One region of the Mesorhizobium sp. M8A.F.Ca.ET.057.01.1.1 genome, then DNA from elsewhere that is predicted to be linked to it. Evidence: riboswitches for the same ligand, from Rfam matches in the RefSeq annotation. Region 1 holds a riboswitch; the other holds the start of a gene.

The links. Region 1 has a riboswitch for S-adenosylmethionine ahead of EJ077_RS25995 (O-succinylhomoserine sulfhydrylase). Riboswitches for the same ligand answer to the same signal wherever they lie in the genome.
Region 2: linked by a shared signal. The riboswitch ahead of EJ077_RS04265 (homoserine O-acetyltransferase MetX) and the one ahead of EJ077_RS25995 (O-succinylhomoserine sulfhydrylase) in region 1 are both predicted to bind S-adenosylmethionine.

What each region holds. Positions count from the first base shown of each region.
Region 1 is NZ_CP034454.1:5,451,737-5,458,824, forward strand. Features, by position in the region: gene mmsB (multiple monosaccharide ABC transporter permease) at 1-1,030, shown strand, start outside; gene araD1 (AraD1 family protein) at 1,233-2,225, shown strand; gene EJ077_RS25990 (2'-deoxycytidine 5'-triphosphate deaminase) at 2,277-3,371, opposite strand; SAM riboswitch at 3,513-3,590, shown strand; gene EJ077_RS25995 (O-succinylhomoserine sulfhydrylase) at 3,647-4,837, shown strand; gene EJ077_RS26000 (ceramide glucosyltransferase) at 4,865-6,016, opposite strand; gene apaG (Co2+/Mg2+ efflux protein ApaG) at 6,237-6,629, shown strand; gene EJ077_RS26010 (Hsp33 family molecular chaperone) at 6,800-7,088, opposite strand, start outside.
Region 2 is NZ_CP034454.1:920,799-927,886, reverse strand. Features, by position in the region: gene EJ077_RS04290 (gamma-glutamylcyclotransferase) at 1-256, opposite strand, end outside; gene EJ077_RS04285 (DUF2125 domain-containing protein) at 409-1,407, shown strand; partial or broken gene EJ077_RS04280 (sugar kinase) at 1,538-2,465, shown strand; gene EJ077_RS04275 (prephenate/arogenate dehydrogenase family protein) at 2,565-3,500, opposite strand; gene hisC (histidinol-phosphate transaminase) at 3,523-4,632, opposite strand; SAM riboswitch at 4,770-4,847, shown strand; gene EJ077_RS04265 (homoserine O-acetyltransferase MetX) at 4,954-6,123, shown strand; gene metW (methionine biosynthesis protein MetW) at 6,245-6,859, shown strand.

The DNA of each region.
Region 1 (7,088 bases):
CGACCTCAGCGTCGGATCGGTCGCCGGTTTCATCGGCGCGCTGGCGGCAAACATGATGGTCATCTGGCAGCTCGGACCGCTCAGCAATCCGCTGGTGGTTTCGATCGTCTGCCTGATCGTGGGCGGCCTGATCGGCGCGGCGCAAGGCTATTGGATCGCCTATCACCGGATACCGAGCTTCATCGTGACGCTGGCGGGCATGCTGATCTTCCGCGGCATCTGCCAGGCGCTGCTGGGCGGCGGCTCCTCGGTGGGTCCGCTTCCGGACGGCTTCAAGGCACTCAGCTCCGGCTTCATCCCTGATGTGATCGGCCCGCTGACGCTGATTGCGCCGACGGTAAACGCGGCCGGCAAGACCATTTTGGGCAGCGGCCTGACACTGCACATGACGACGGTGGTGCTAGGGCTGATCGCCGTGCTGGCCTATGCCTATTTCGGGGTGAGGACACGGCGCAAGCGCGAGCGCCATGGCTATGAGGCCGAGCCCTTCCCCCTGTTCGTCATCAAGACGCTGGTTGCCAGCGCGCTGGCGCTGTTCCTGGTCTATGAGTTCGCCAGCTACAGGGGCCTGCCGGTGGTGCTGCTGGTCATGGGCGTGCTGATCTCGCTGTTCGTCTTCGTTACCAAGCGCATGACCATCGGCCGCCGCATCTACGCGATGGGTGGCAACCCCAAGGCGGCGCAACTGTCGGGCATCAACACCGAGCGGCTGACGCTTCTGGTGTTCATCAATATGGGCGTGCTGTCGGCGCTCGGCGGCCTGATCATCGCCGCGCGTCTCGGCCAGGCCGTGCCGGCCGCGGGCCTCGGCAGCGAGCTCGACGTGATCGCGGCCGTCTTCATCGGCGGCGCCTCGGCGATGGGCGGCGTCGGCCAGGTGATCGGCGCGGTGGTCGGCGGCTTCATCATGGGCGTGATGAACAACGGCATGTCGATCATGGGCGTCAACGTGGACTGGCAGCAGGTGGTCAAGGGACTGGTGCTGCTGGGGGCCGTCATCTTCGACGTCTACAACAAGAACAAGGCTTAAGGGCTGGGGCGAGGACTAGGAGGCATACGGGTTCTAGATCGCGAAGCTGCCGGCAGCCCGTCGGCACCAAGAAGTCCGGGGAAGGACCAGGCTCGCGAACGCAATCCGGACGAAGCGTTTCAACCGTGGCGCGTTTCCGCGCCGCGCCGGTCAGGATTTTGCCGATGGCAGCCGGACAAGGAAAAATGAGAGAGGACTGATCATGCTGATCTCGCAGATTCTCGACGACGCCGAGACGATCCGTGTCGTTGCCCGCAGCGGCGGGAAGACCCGGATCATCAATGGCGCGCGCAGCGTCTATTCGCTGGCGATGGAGGCCGCCCGCACCGGTGTCGGCCTGGCCGCCCTGATCGAACGCAAGGGACTTGGCGAGACGGTCGATCTGGACGCCGCCTACAAGAGGGGACGGCTCCTGTCGCCGATCAATCACCCCGACCCGGCGCATCTGCACCTGACCGGCACGGGGCTGACGCATCTCGGGTCGGCGGCGACGCGCGATTCCATGCACAAGAAGCTCAGCACCGACGGCGAAGAGCAGCTCACCGATTCCATGAAGATGTTCCGCATGGGGCTGGAAGGCGGCAAACCCGCCAAAGGCCAGGTCGGCGTACAGCCGGAATGGTTCTACAAGGGCAACGGCACCATGGCGGTCGCTCCTGGCGCGGCGCTGATGTCGCCGGCCTTTGCCAAAGATGCCGGCGAAGAACCCGAGGTCGCCGGGATCTATGTCATCGGCGACGACGGCGCGCCGTTCCGCGTCGGCTTCACGCTGTCGAACGAATTCTCGGACCATGTGACCGAGCGCGTGAACTATCTCTTCCTCGCCCACTCCAAGCTGCGCAATGCCTCCTTCGGGCCGGAAATCCTCATCGGAGACCTGCCTTCGGACATCCGCGGCACGTCGCGCATCCTGCGCGACGGCAAGACATTGTGGGAGAAGCCGTTCCTGTCGGGCGAAACGAACATGTCGCACACCATCGCCAATCTCGAACACCACCACTTCAAATATTCGGCCTTCCGCCAGCCGGGCGACGTGCATGTGCATATGTTCGGCACCGCGACGCTGTCCTTCGCCGACGGCGTCAATACGGAGGCCGGCGACGTATTCGAGATCGAGGCAGGGGATTTCGGCCTGCCGCTGCGCAACCCGCTGGAAATCGAAAAGCCGGTAAAGGTGGCGGTGAAGGCGCTTTAAAGGCCACGAGGGCGTGATCCCCCTCTCGTGGGGAGATCGGCAGCGTCGACCTTAGCGCACCGCGCGGAAATGCTTGGACAGTTTCAGGCCTTGCGCCTGGTAGTTGGAGCCGAGATCGGTGCCGTAAAGCGCCCGCGGCCGCTTCAGCATGTGCTCGTAGACCAGCCGGCCGACGATCTGCCCATGGTCGAGGATGAACGGCACTTCGTGGCTGCGCACCTCGAGCACCGCCCGGCTGCCGGTGCCGCCGGACGCCGAATGGCCGAACCCCGGATCGAAAAAGCCGGCATAGTGGACACGGAACTCGCCGACCAGCGGATCGAAGGGCGTCATCTCGGCGGCGTAGAGCGGCGGTACATGCACCGCCTCCTGGCTCACCAGGATGTAGAACTCGTCGGGATCGAGCACCAGTTCGCCGGCGCCGCTCTTGTGGATCGGCTCCCAGAAGTCGAGGACATCCTGGGCGGCACGCTTGTCCACATCGACGAGGCCGGTGTGGTGCTTGCCGCGATAGCCGACCAGCCCATCCTTATCGCCATTGAGGTCGATCGACAACGCGATGCCGCCGCCGGAAATGTTGGGCGGATCGGTGGCGACCAGCATTTCGGCGCGGTGCAGTTCATGCAGTTCGGCTTCCGATAGCAGTGCATTGCCGGTGCGGAAGCGGATCTGCGACAGGCGCGAACCGGTGCGCACCACGATCGGAAAAGTGCGCGGGCTGACTTCGAGATAGAGCGGACCGTGATAGCCGGCGGCGATCTTGTCGAACTCGTGGCCGCGATCGGTCATGACGCGGGTGAAGATGTCGAGCCGCCCGGTCGAGCTCTTCGGATTGGCCGAGGCCGAAATGCCAGCCGGCAGGGCCAGACTTTCGAGCAGCGGCACGATATAGACGCAGCCGGTTTCGAGAACCGCGCCTTCGGTCAGATTGATCTCGTGGAGTTGCAGCCGATCGAGCTTTTCCGAGACCTTGTGGTTGGGGCCGGGCAGGAACGAGGCGCGCACCCGCCAGGCCTTTTCGCCCAATCTGAGATCAAGGCTCGCCGGCTGGATCTGATCGGCATCGAGCGCGCGCGGCGACTTCAGCGCGCCGGACTGGAACAGCGCCGAAATGTCCTGATCGGGAAGAATGCCTGTCTGCCGCAAAGTCTGGCTCCGCCCCAAGACTGGTCTCTTTTGGTGCAGGTTCTCGCCGCAAAACCACTGGGCACTTTTGCGGAACCTGCCTTGGTACAAACCTCTTAATGAAGCCGGCAATTGACGCAAGCGTGGCGCGGGTCTAAAGGGTCGTTATCCCGTGGTGATTTGGCCGGTCGGCTTGCAGCCACGTTAAACAAGTCGCTAAAGGACCGTCGGGCCGCAAGGCCGTATGGACCGGTTGCGACTTTCGCGGCCGGTTTTTTTGTGTCTGGAACAAAGCGATGAGCAACAAGAAGCGCAACTGGAAACCTCAGACGGCACTCGTGCATGGCGGAACCCTGCGTTCCCAATTCGGCGAAACCGCCGAGGCGATGTACCTGACCCAGGGTTATGTCTACAAGACCGCCCAGGCGGCCGAGGCCCGCTTCAAGGGCGAAGAGCCTGGCTTCATCTATTCGCGTTACGCCAACCCGACCGTCGACATGTTCGAAAAGCGCATGTGCGCGCTGGAAGGCGCCGAGGATGCGCGCGCCACGGCGTCGGGCATGGCGGCGGTGACGGCTGCCCTTCTATGCAGCGTCAAGGCCGGCGACCATATCGTTGCAGCGCGCGCGCTGTTCGGCTCCTGTCGCTGGGTGGTCGAGACGCTGGCGCCGCGCTATGGCATCGAGGCGACCTTGGTCGACGGCACCGACATCGCCAATTGGGAAAAGGCGGTCAGGCCGAACACCAAGCTGTTCTTCCTGGAAAGCCCGACCAACCCGACGCTGGAAGTCGTCGACATATCAGCCGTCGCCTCGCTTGCCAATTCGATCGGCGCGCGGCTTGTCGTCGACAATGTCTTCGCCACGCCGCTGCAGCAGAAGCCGTTGCAGCTTGGTGCGCACATCGTCGTCTACTCGGCCACCAAGCATATTGACGGCCAGGGCCGTTGCCTCGGCGGCGTCATCCTGTCGGACAAGAAGTGGATCGACGAAAACCTGCACGACTATTTCCGCCACACCGGCCCCAGCCTGTCGCCCTTCAATGCCTGGACCTTGCTGAAGGGCCTCGAGACGCTGCCGCTGCGCGTGCGCCAGCAGACGGAAAGCGCCGGCAGGATCGCCGACTTCCTGGCCGAGCAGCCGCAGATCGCCCGCGTCATCTATCCCGGCCGCGCCGACCATCCGCAGGCCGCCGTCGTCAAGAAGCAGATGTCGGGCGGCTCGACGCTGATCTGCCTCGACGTCAAGGGCGGCAAGCCGGCGGCCTTCGCCCTGCAGAACGCCCTCGAAATCGTGCTGATCTCGAACAATCTCGGCGATGCCAAGAGCCTGATCACCCATCCGGCGACGACGACGCACAAGAATCTGAGCGACGAGGCGCGCACCGAACTCGGCATCGGGCCAGGAACGCTCAGGCTGTCGGTCGGCCTGGAGGATACGGACGACCTGCTGGAAGACATCGCGCAGGCGCTGAAGGCCGCTAAATAGGCTGTTTGGGAGCGTCGTCCGCGGCGATCAGGCGCGCGACGGCGTCTCCTCCAGTTCGGCCGCCTTGGTGCGGATGGTCATGGCGTTGCCGCGCCAGTCGACGGCGCCGCCGAGCCAGCCGCGCGCCCAGAGGGTTGGGAGCATCGCGTCCCGCGCCATCATGGCCGCGACCATGCGCGGCGAGAGGTACCAGCCCTTGGACAAGGCCAGCGCGCACTCCGGTAGGTAGTAGGCCGCCAACACGGCAATCGCGGTTGCCCAGAGGCTGACGCCCGCGCTCGCCGCAGCAACCAGGGCAAGCGCGAGAGGCACCGCCGCGCCGGTCAGGATTTCGGGCGCGAAGAACAGCGGGAAGGTGACGCGGCGCAGGCGCGCCCAGCGGGCCTGGCGCGACCAGATCACGCCAAGCGTGCGCTGGCCGAGCGGCTGCTCGAAGGGCGCCGCAACGAGATTGACGTGCAAGCCGAGGCCTTTCACCAGCTTCGTGGCGGCCGCGTCTTCGGCGATCTCGGCGGCCAGCGCGCGAATGCCGCCATTGGCATCCAGCATCGGCTTGTTCCACAGCATGCTCTTGCCCTGGGCAAAGCCGAGGCCGAGCGCCTCGCCGGCATACTGCCAGCGGGCCTGCAATGTGTTGAGGAAGGCGCATTCGACATCGGCCCAGAAACCCTCGGGCCGCGAGCCGATCGGCGTCGAGCAGACAAGGCCGGTGTCGGGCCGCCATGCCGCCATCATGTGCTCGACATAGTCCCTCGGCATCAAGACGTTGGAATCGGCAAGGATGACCCAGTTGTGGCGCGCCGCTTCCCAACCCTTGACGCAATTGTTGAGCTTTGGGTTGGCGCTGACGCGGTCGTCACCGATCAGTAGCCAGGCCGGCACCTTGGGAAACCGGGCAATCGCCCTGTTTATTAGTTTCACCACGGGGTCGTCGGCATGGGCGACGCAGAAGATCAGCTCATAGCGTGGCCAGTCGAGGGCGAAGGCGCGTTCCAGCGTCTCATGCGTGAACGGCTCGACGCCACGCGACGGGACGACGATCGAGACCGGTTGCGACTTGCCGGCTGGCGGGGCGATCGTGGTGCGCCGTTTCAACTGTGAAGCGGCGAGCAAAATGCTGGCGGCGTTTGAAAGGATGAGTGCGGTCGAAAGCGAGGCGGCTATGAAGGTGAGTTCCATCGAGATCTGGTCACTCCGGAAAGGCGGCCCGCAGCGTGGCCGTTTTCAACAGTTCGACAGAGCGCCGAGTCGCCCGGTTCGCGCACACCACCATTATCGTGTGTCACTTAAATGACATTCTTTGCCGGCACCTGCGGTTCAAGGTCAGCCGCGACAAGACGCGCACGTTGACCTGCTCACCGGGAGCGCCGAAAGTCATCGGATTGTTTTGGAGCCGCTCATGTACCGCGCCGTGACGCGCAACATCGAAGTGCAGGTCAGGCCGTTTTATCTCGAGGACCGTTCGGATCCCTCGGAGAACCGCTATGTCTGGGGCTATCAGATAACGATCGACAACCAGTCGGACGAGTTCGTGCAGTTGTTGTCGCGCTATTGGCACATCACCGATGGCGCCGGCCGGGTCGAGGAAGTGCGCGGGCCAGGCGTTGTCGGCGACCAGCCGGAACTCAACCCCGGCGACAGCTATCAATACACGTCCGGCTGCCCGCTCTCGACACCGTCCGGGATCATGGTCGGGCGCTACACGATGCGCAACAAGCGCGGCGAGACGTTCGACATCGCCATCCCCGCCTTCTCGCTCGATCTGCCTGGGACAAGGCGCACGGTGAATTAGCATCTTTCTCCCCGTCACTAAGGGAGAAATGCGCAGGGGCAGCATCAACTTCTGAGATTCTGTTCCTTCCTCGCATGCAGGGGACTGCGCGGGCATTCGCCGAAGTTAGCGCTGCCCCTCATCCGCCCTTCGGGCACCTTCTCCCCGTGGAACGGGGAGAAGGAAAGGCTTTACTGAGCCGCAAACTCGGCTGGATCGAAGTCGTACTGGGTCGAGCAGAACTCGCAGGCGACGTGGATGCCGCCATCCTCGGTGCTGTCCTTGATCTCCTGTGCGGAGAAGCCCTCGAGGATGCCTCGGATCTTGTCCCTGGAGCATGAGCACTGGTCGGTGACGGGAACGCCGCCGAAGACGCGCACGCCATGCTCGTGGAACAAGCGATAGAGCAGCCGCTCGGCGCCGATGGTCGGGTCGATCAGCTCGGTCGGCTCGATCGTGCCGAGCAAGGCCAGGAGTTCC
Region 2 (7,088 bases), 2.1 Mb from region 1:
CAAGCTCACGCTCGCGCAGATAGGCAATGACCTCGTCGCGCAGTTCGCCGGGCACGCGGAAGGCGAGGCCGACGCAGGACCCGCCATGGTCGAGGCCAAGCACCAGTCCCGGCCGCTGACGCGTGCCGCGGTGCACGAAGGAATAGACGCAAAGCGAGCGGCGATAGCCATGCAGGCGGGCACGCCGTGTCTCGACATGCGCGAAACCGGGCCGCCAGATCAGCGAACCGTAGCCGAACACCCAAAAATCGCCCATATCGCCGCGCCTGATTGCAAAAAGAATGGCAACACCGCACCGGAAACCGGTGTTTTTTCCGCCCGTGTCCGTCTACCTATCGTCTCTGTCCAATGGTGTTGCCGGAATCGAGAATCCGTTCACACCATCCATGCGTTAATGAGAGCCAAAGCATGACGTCAAGTGACGAACGCCAACCGGGTAACCGTCGCCGCCTGTGGTGGCTTGCCGCGTTCATCCTGGTGCTGTTCGCCATATACAGCGCCGGCTGGTTCTATCTGGCCAACAGGGTGAGGTCCGAGGCCGACAAGGCGGTTGCCACGCTCAACAAGAGCGGCATCCAGGCCGGCTGCGCCAACCTCGAGGTCAGTGGCTATCCCCTGAGCTTTGCCGTCTCTTGCGACAACCTCGCCTACGAGGACGATGCCAAGAACATTGCCGCCTCGGCCGGCTCCTTCAATGCCATCGCCCAGGTCGTCCAGCCCTTGTCCCCGGTTGCCAATCTGCGCGGTCCGCTCCGGACCTCCGTCCCGGGCATGATGCCGCTCTGGATCGACTGGGACAATCTGCAGGCCAACGTCAAACTGTGGTATCCGCTGCCGCGGCGTATAGCGCTGCAAGCCGAGGGCCTGTCGGGCCAGACCGACCCGGCCGACGATACCGATCCGGTCGAGCTGTTCAGTGCCGGCAAGGCATCAGGCCAGTTGCAGCCGAATGGCGCGGATCTCGACTATGTCGGCAGCTTTGGCGATCTTGAAATCGATCCCGACGCGATCGGCGGGCGCGTGTTGCCGGCGCTCGATGCCAGTGGCGACGTGACACTGAAGAACGGCGTTGCGCTGGTCGGCACGCAGGTGAAAAGCCTGCGCGGCCAGCGGATCGAAATCCGCAATCTCGATCTGTCGTCGGGGACGGCGCGCGTCACCGTTTCCGGGCCGCTGTCGGTCGATGCAGAAGGCCTGGTCGACGCCGATCTGATGATCCGGATCAAGGATCCGAAGGCCGTGGCATCCATCCTTGCCGGCGCCATACCCGAGCAGAAGAATGCGATCGAGCAGGGTTTTGGCGCCCTGGCTCTGCTCGGCAGCGAACCGTCGATGCCGCTGAAGGTGGTCAAGGGCAAGGCCTCGCTCGGCTTCATCCCGCTGGGCAAGATCAAGCCGGTGCAATAGAGCATGATCCCGAAAAGTGGGAACCGGTTTTCGCGGACAAACGGTTTCCGTTTGTCCAGAGATCATACTCCAACAAAGAGATCGACCGGGATGACGATTCAACGAAACGTCATCCCGATCTAGCGCCGCCATGGCAAGACACGTGAAGCTTCTGAGTGTCGGGGCGTTGACGCTGGATACGATCCTGCGTGTCGATACGTTGCCTCACCATCAGGGAAAATTCATCGCCTCCGACGGCGTCCAGATCGCCTCGGGCATGGCCACAAGCGCGACCTGCGCAGCGCATCGTCTCGGCGCCGAGATATCGCTATGGGCGAGCGCCGGCGACGATCCGGTCGGCGATCAGCTGATTGCTGGGATCGAGGCCGAGGGCGTCGATTGCAGCCACGTGCGCCGCGTCGGCGGCGCACGTTCGGCACTGGCCTCGATCCTGGTCGATGCGCATGGCGAGCGTATCATCGTGTCTTCTACGACCCCGCGCGCAGGCTGATCCCGAGGCTTTGCCGTTTCCCGACATCACGGCATTCGATGCCGTGCTGGCCGACGTGCGCTGGCCAGGGGCAGCGGCACTTGCCCTGAAGGCGGCGCGCGCCGCGGGCAGGCCGGCTATCCTCGATGCCGATACCGCGCCGCTGGCGGTGCTGGAGCAGCTGTTGTCACTGGCCTCGCACGTCGTCGGCTCCGAGCCGGCAGTGCGCATCATATGCGGCCACGCGCTGGATCTGGAGACCGCCTGCACGGACCTCGCCTCCCGCACCGATGCGTTCGTCGCGGTTACCGGCGGCGCGGCAGGTACCTGGTGGTTCGATCGAAGCGCCGGATCATCCCGCCATGTCGAGGCCCCGAGGATCAAGGCGGTCGACACGCTGGCCGCCGGCGATGTCTTTCATGGCGCCTTTGCCGTCGGGCTGGCGGAAGCCATGCCGATCGAGCACGCACTGCGCTTTGCCAGTGCCGCCGCCGCGCTCAAATGCCTGCGCTTCGGCGGCAGGCTGGGCGCGCCGGATCGGGCGGAAACGCTCGCCATGATGGCAGCGACCTGGCCTGAAACAGCTTAGAGCAATTCCAGGAAAAGTGCGTAGCGGTTTTCCGTCCGGAATTTGCGTAAAAACAAGAAGTTAGAGCGGGCCAGAGATTCTATCAAACTCTGAACCGCTCTAGACCTTTGCCGGATGCTCGACCGCCTGGCGGCCAAAGTCCGGCGCGTCGATATCCTGACCCGCCTCGATGATCGAGCGGCGCACGGCGCGGGTGCGGGTGAACAGGTCGAAGAGCTTGTCGCCGTCGCCCCAGCGGATCGCGCGCTGCAGGAACGCCAGGTCTTCCGAGAAGCGCGCCAGCATTTCCAGGATGGCATCCTTGTTGTGCAGGCAGACATCCCGCCACATGGTCGGATCGGAGGCGGCCAGACGCGTGAAATCGCGAAAGCCGGAGGCGGAATATTTGATGACTTCCGTCTTCGTCACCGATTCCAGATCGTCGGCGGTGCCGACAATGTTGTAGGCGATGATGTGCGGCAGATGCGAGACGATGGCCAGCGTCATGTCGTGATGCTGCGGGTCCATCGTGTCGATGTTGGCGCCGCAGCGGCGCCAGAATTCCGACAGCCGTTCCAGCGCGTCCGGATCGGTGCCCGGCACCGGCGTGAAAATGCACCAGCGATTGTCGAAAAGGTCGGCAAATCCGGCATCCGGTCCGGATTTTTCGGTACCCGCCAGCGGATGGCCGGGAATGAAATGGACGCCCTCAGGCACATGCGGTTGCATCTGCGCGATGACCGAGGCCTTGGTCGAGCCGACATCGGTGAGGATCGCACCTTTTTTCAGCGCCGGCGCAATCTCCTGCGCCACCGCACCGGATGAGCCCACCGGCACCGAGACGATGACCAGATCGGCATCACGCACCGCTTCCCGGGCATCGGTGGTGTAGGACTCGCCGAGCCCCAGTTCCTCGGCTCGTTTGAGCGTTGCCGCACTGCGCGTCGAGATCGCGACATGGCGAGCCAAGCCTTCGCGGCGGATGACGCGGGCCAGCGACGAGCCGATCAGGCCGATGCCGACCAGCGCGATTTTTTCGAACATCGGTGATGCCATGGTGTGTAACTTTTCAGGCGTTCTAGCTTTTCAGGAATGTCGTGAGCGCGGCGACAACGCCGCGATTGGCCTCTTCGGTGCCGACGGTCATGCGCAGCGCGTTGGGAAAGCCGTAGCCTGAAACGCGCCGCAGAATATAGCCGCGCGCGCTCAGATAATCATCCGCCGCAGCCGCCGAATGCCTCTGGTCGTCGGGAAAATGAATGAGCAGGAAATTGCCGACGCTGGGCGTCACGCGCAGTCCGAGCCCAGTCATCTCGCCGCTCAGCCAGGTGAGCCAGGTCTCGTTATGCGCCACGCTGCGCTCGACATGGGCGCGGTCGCGGATCGCGGCGATGCCGGCCTCGATCGCCGTCGCATTGACATTGAAGGGGCCGCGCACGCGGTTGATCGCATCGACAATGTGTATCGGACCGTACATCCAGCCGATACGCGCGCCGCCGAGGCCGATCTTGGAGAAGGTGCGGGTCATCACCACGTTCTCGGCGCTGCCGGCCAACTCGATGCCGGCTTCGTAATCGTTGCGGCGGACATATTCGGCATAGGCCGCGTCGAGCACCAGCAGCACGTTTTTCGGCAGTCCGGCGTGCAGGCGACGCACCTCCTGGAACGGCACATAGGTGCCGGTCGGATTGTTGGGATTGGCCAGGAACACGATTTTCGTGCGCGGCGTCACAGCCGCCAGCATCGCATCGATGTCGGCGCGCTCGTCGGTCTCCTTGACCGCGACCGGGGTGGCGCCCGCCGACTGGATGTATATCTTGTAGACCATGAAGGCGTGCTCGGTGAACATGGCCTCGTCGCCGGGCGCGAGATAGGTCTGCGCCAGCAGGCCAAGGATCTCGTCGGAACCGTTGGAGCAGATGATGTTCTGCGCGTTGAGGCCATGCACCTCGGCGATCGCCTCTCGCAACCGTCTGGCGGTACCGTCGGGATAGACGTCGAGTTTGCCGGCGACCTCACGCGCGGCCTCGATCGCCTTCGGCGACGGCCCAAGCGGGTTCTCGTTCGACGACAGCTTGTAGACCTTGGCGACACCGGCCGGCGCCGTGCTCTTGCCGGGCACATAGGCGTCTATGTCCATGATGCCCGCGCGTGGGGTTGGACGTGCCTGATCCGGTGTCTGGTTCATAACTTGCAAAATCCGTCGAGAATGCCTCCATCCGGAAGCCGCTGCGGAAATACAAGCCATGGCCGGCAATGTCGAGGGGCGGCAGTGGTGCAAGCGGCCGCCATTGACGGCGAGGCGGGCGGGTTCTAGAAGTGCGGTGACAGTTCCGTGGTGATTTGGCCGGTCGGCTTGCAGCCACGTTAAACAATTCGCTAAAGGGCCGTTTGCGTGACGTAACCGGCTTTGCGAATGGCAATGCCGGTTTTTTATTGTCCGCGGCCGGACGGACGGACGCATCGGCGGCGATTTTTCGCCTGCTATGATGCAGCAAGTGAGACAAGAATGGCCGCTCTGCGCGCAGCAAGGACCAACAACGAGGTCGACAATCCGTCGAGCCTGGTGTTGCGTTTCGGACCCGACAAGCCGCTCAAGCTCGATGCCGGCACGCTGCTGTCGCCGTTCCAGATCGCCTATCAGACCTATGGCATTCTGAACGATGCCCGTTCCAATGCCATCCTCGTCTGCCACGCACTGACCGGCGACCAGCATGTCGCCAACACCAATCCGGTGACCGGCAAGCCAGGTTGGTGGGAAGTGCTGATCGGCCCCGGCAAGATTATCGACACCAACCGTTTCTTCGTCATCTGCTCCAATGTCATCGGCGGCTGCCTTGGTTCCACCGGGCCGGCCTCGACCAACCCCGCCACGGGAAAGCCCTATGGGCTCGACCTTCCTGTCATCACCATCCGCGACATGGTGCGTGCGCAGCAGATGCTGGTCGACCATTTCGGCATAGAGAAGCTGTTCTGCGTGCTGGGCGGTTCGATGGGCGGCATGCAGGTGCTGCAATGGGCGTCGAGCTATCCCGAACGGGTATTCTCGGCACTGCCGATCGCCACCGGCGCGCGCCATTCGTCACAGAACATCGCCTTCCACGAGGTCGGGCGGCAGGCCGTGATGGCCGATCCGGACTGGCATGGCGGCAAATATTTCGAGCACGGCAAGCGCCCGGAAAAGGGGTTGGCGGTGGCGCGCATGGCCGCCCACATCACCTATCTGTCGGAAGCCGCCCTGCACCGCAAATTCGGCCGCAACCTGCAGGACCGCGAAGCCCTGACCTTCGGCTTCGATGCCGATTTCCAGATCGAGAGCTATCTGCGCCACCAGGGCATGACCTTCGTGGACCGCTTCGACGCCAACTCCTACCTCTACATGACACGGTCGATGGATTATTTCGACCTTGCCGCCGACCATGGCGGCCGGCTGGCGGACGCCTTTGCCGGCACGAAGACCCGCTTCTGCCTGGTGTCCTTCACGTCGGACTGGCTGTTCCCGACCGAAGAGAGCCGCTCGATCGTGCATGCGCTCAACGCCGCCGGCGCCTCGGTGTCCTTCGTGGAGATCGAGACCGACCGCGGCCACGACGCCTTCCTGCTCGACGAACCGGAACTGTTTGCCGCCATCAACGGCTTTATCGGTTCCGCCGCGCGCGCCAGGGGGCTCGGCGCATGACCCCGAAAAGTCGCAGACTTTTCGGACCACGGTCATGCGTCAGACGGAAAGGCGAAGCCATGACCCAGAAAAATTGCGGACTTTTCGGACCATCGTCATGCGCCACTCAGGAGGCGAAGCCATGAGCGTCAATGGCAGCCAGCGTGTCGACCTTGAGGTCGTCGCCAACCTCATCCCGCCGCAATCGCGCGTGCTCGACGTGGGCTCCGGCGACGGCTCGCTGCTCGAATTGCTGCAGGAAACCAAGCAGGTCGACGGTCGCGGCCTTGAGCTTTCGCAGCGCGGCGTCAACGAATGCGTGGCGCGCGGCCTCTCGGTCATCCAGGGCGATGCCGACAAGGATCTCGAATTCTATCCCGACAAGGGTTTTGACTTCGTCGTCCTGTCGCAGACCCTGCAGGCCACCCGCAACCCGAAGCTGGTGCTCGACGAACTGCTCCGGATCGGCAATCGGGCCATCGTGTCCTTCCCCAATTTCGGCCATTGGCGGGTGCGCCTGTCGCTGTTCGTCAAGGGCCGCATGCCGGTGACCAAGGATCTGCCCTACTCCTGGTACGACACGCCCAACATCCACTTCTGCACCATCCGCGACTTCGTCAATCTGTGCGAGGAGCTTGGTGCGACGGTGGAAAAAGCGACCGCGCTCGACGCCAACGGCCAGAAGATCGGCCTGTCGATGCCTTGGTGGTTCTGGAATTTCTTTGGCCAGCAGGCGGTGTTTTTGCTGAAGCGATAAGGCTGCCGTCGGCGTCCTATGCCAGGATATCCGTGGGCTTGTGCGGATGTTCAACGCCGTCGGCCAACACCACATGGCGCAACCGCCAAGAGCCTCCGCCAATTTCAGCGGTTGGCAAAAGTGTTGCGGTTGAAGCGCTGGGCGCCGGAATTCACCATTCCTTGTCGTCAGAGCGACGGCACAATGGGTGACATAACAGGTTGTTTTTTGTAGCGTCGCACTTAATCCC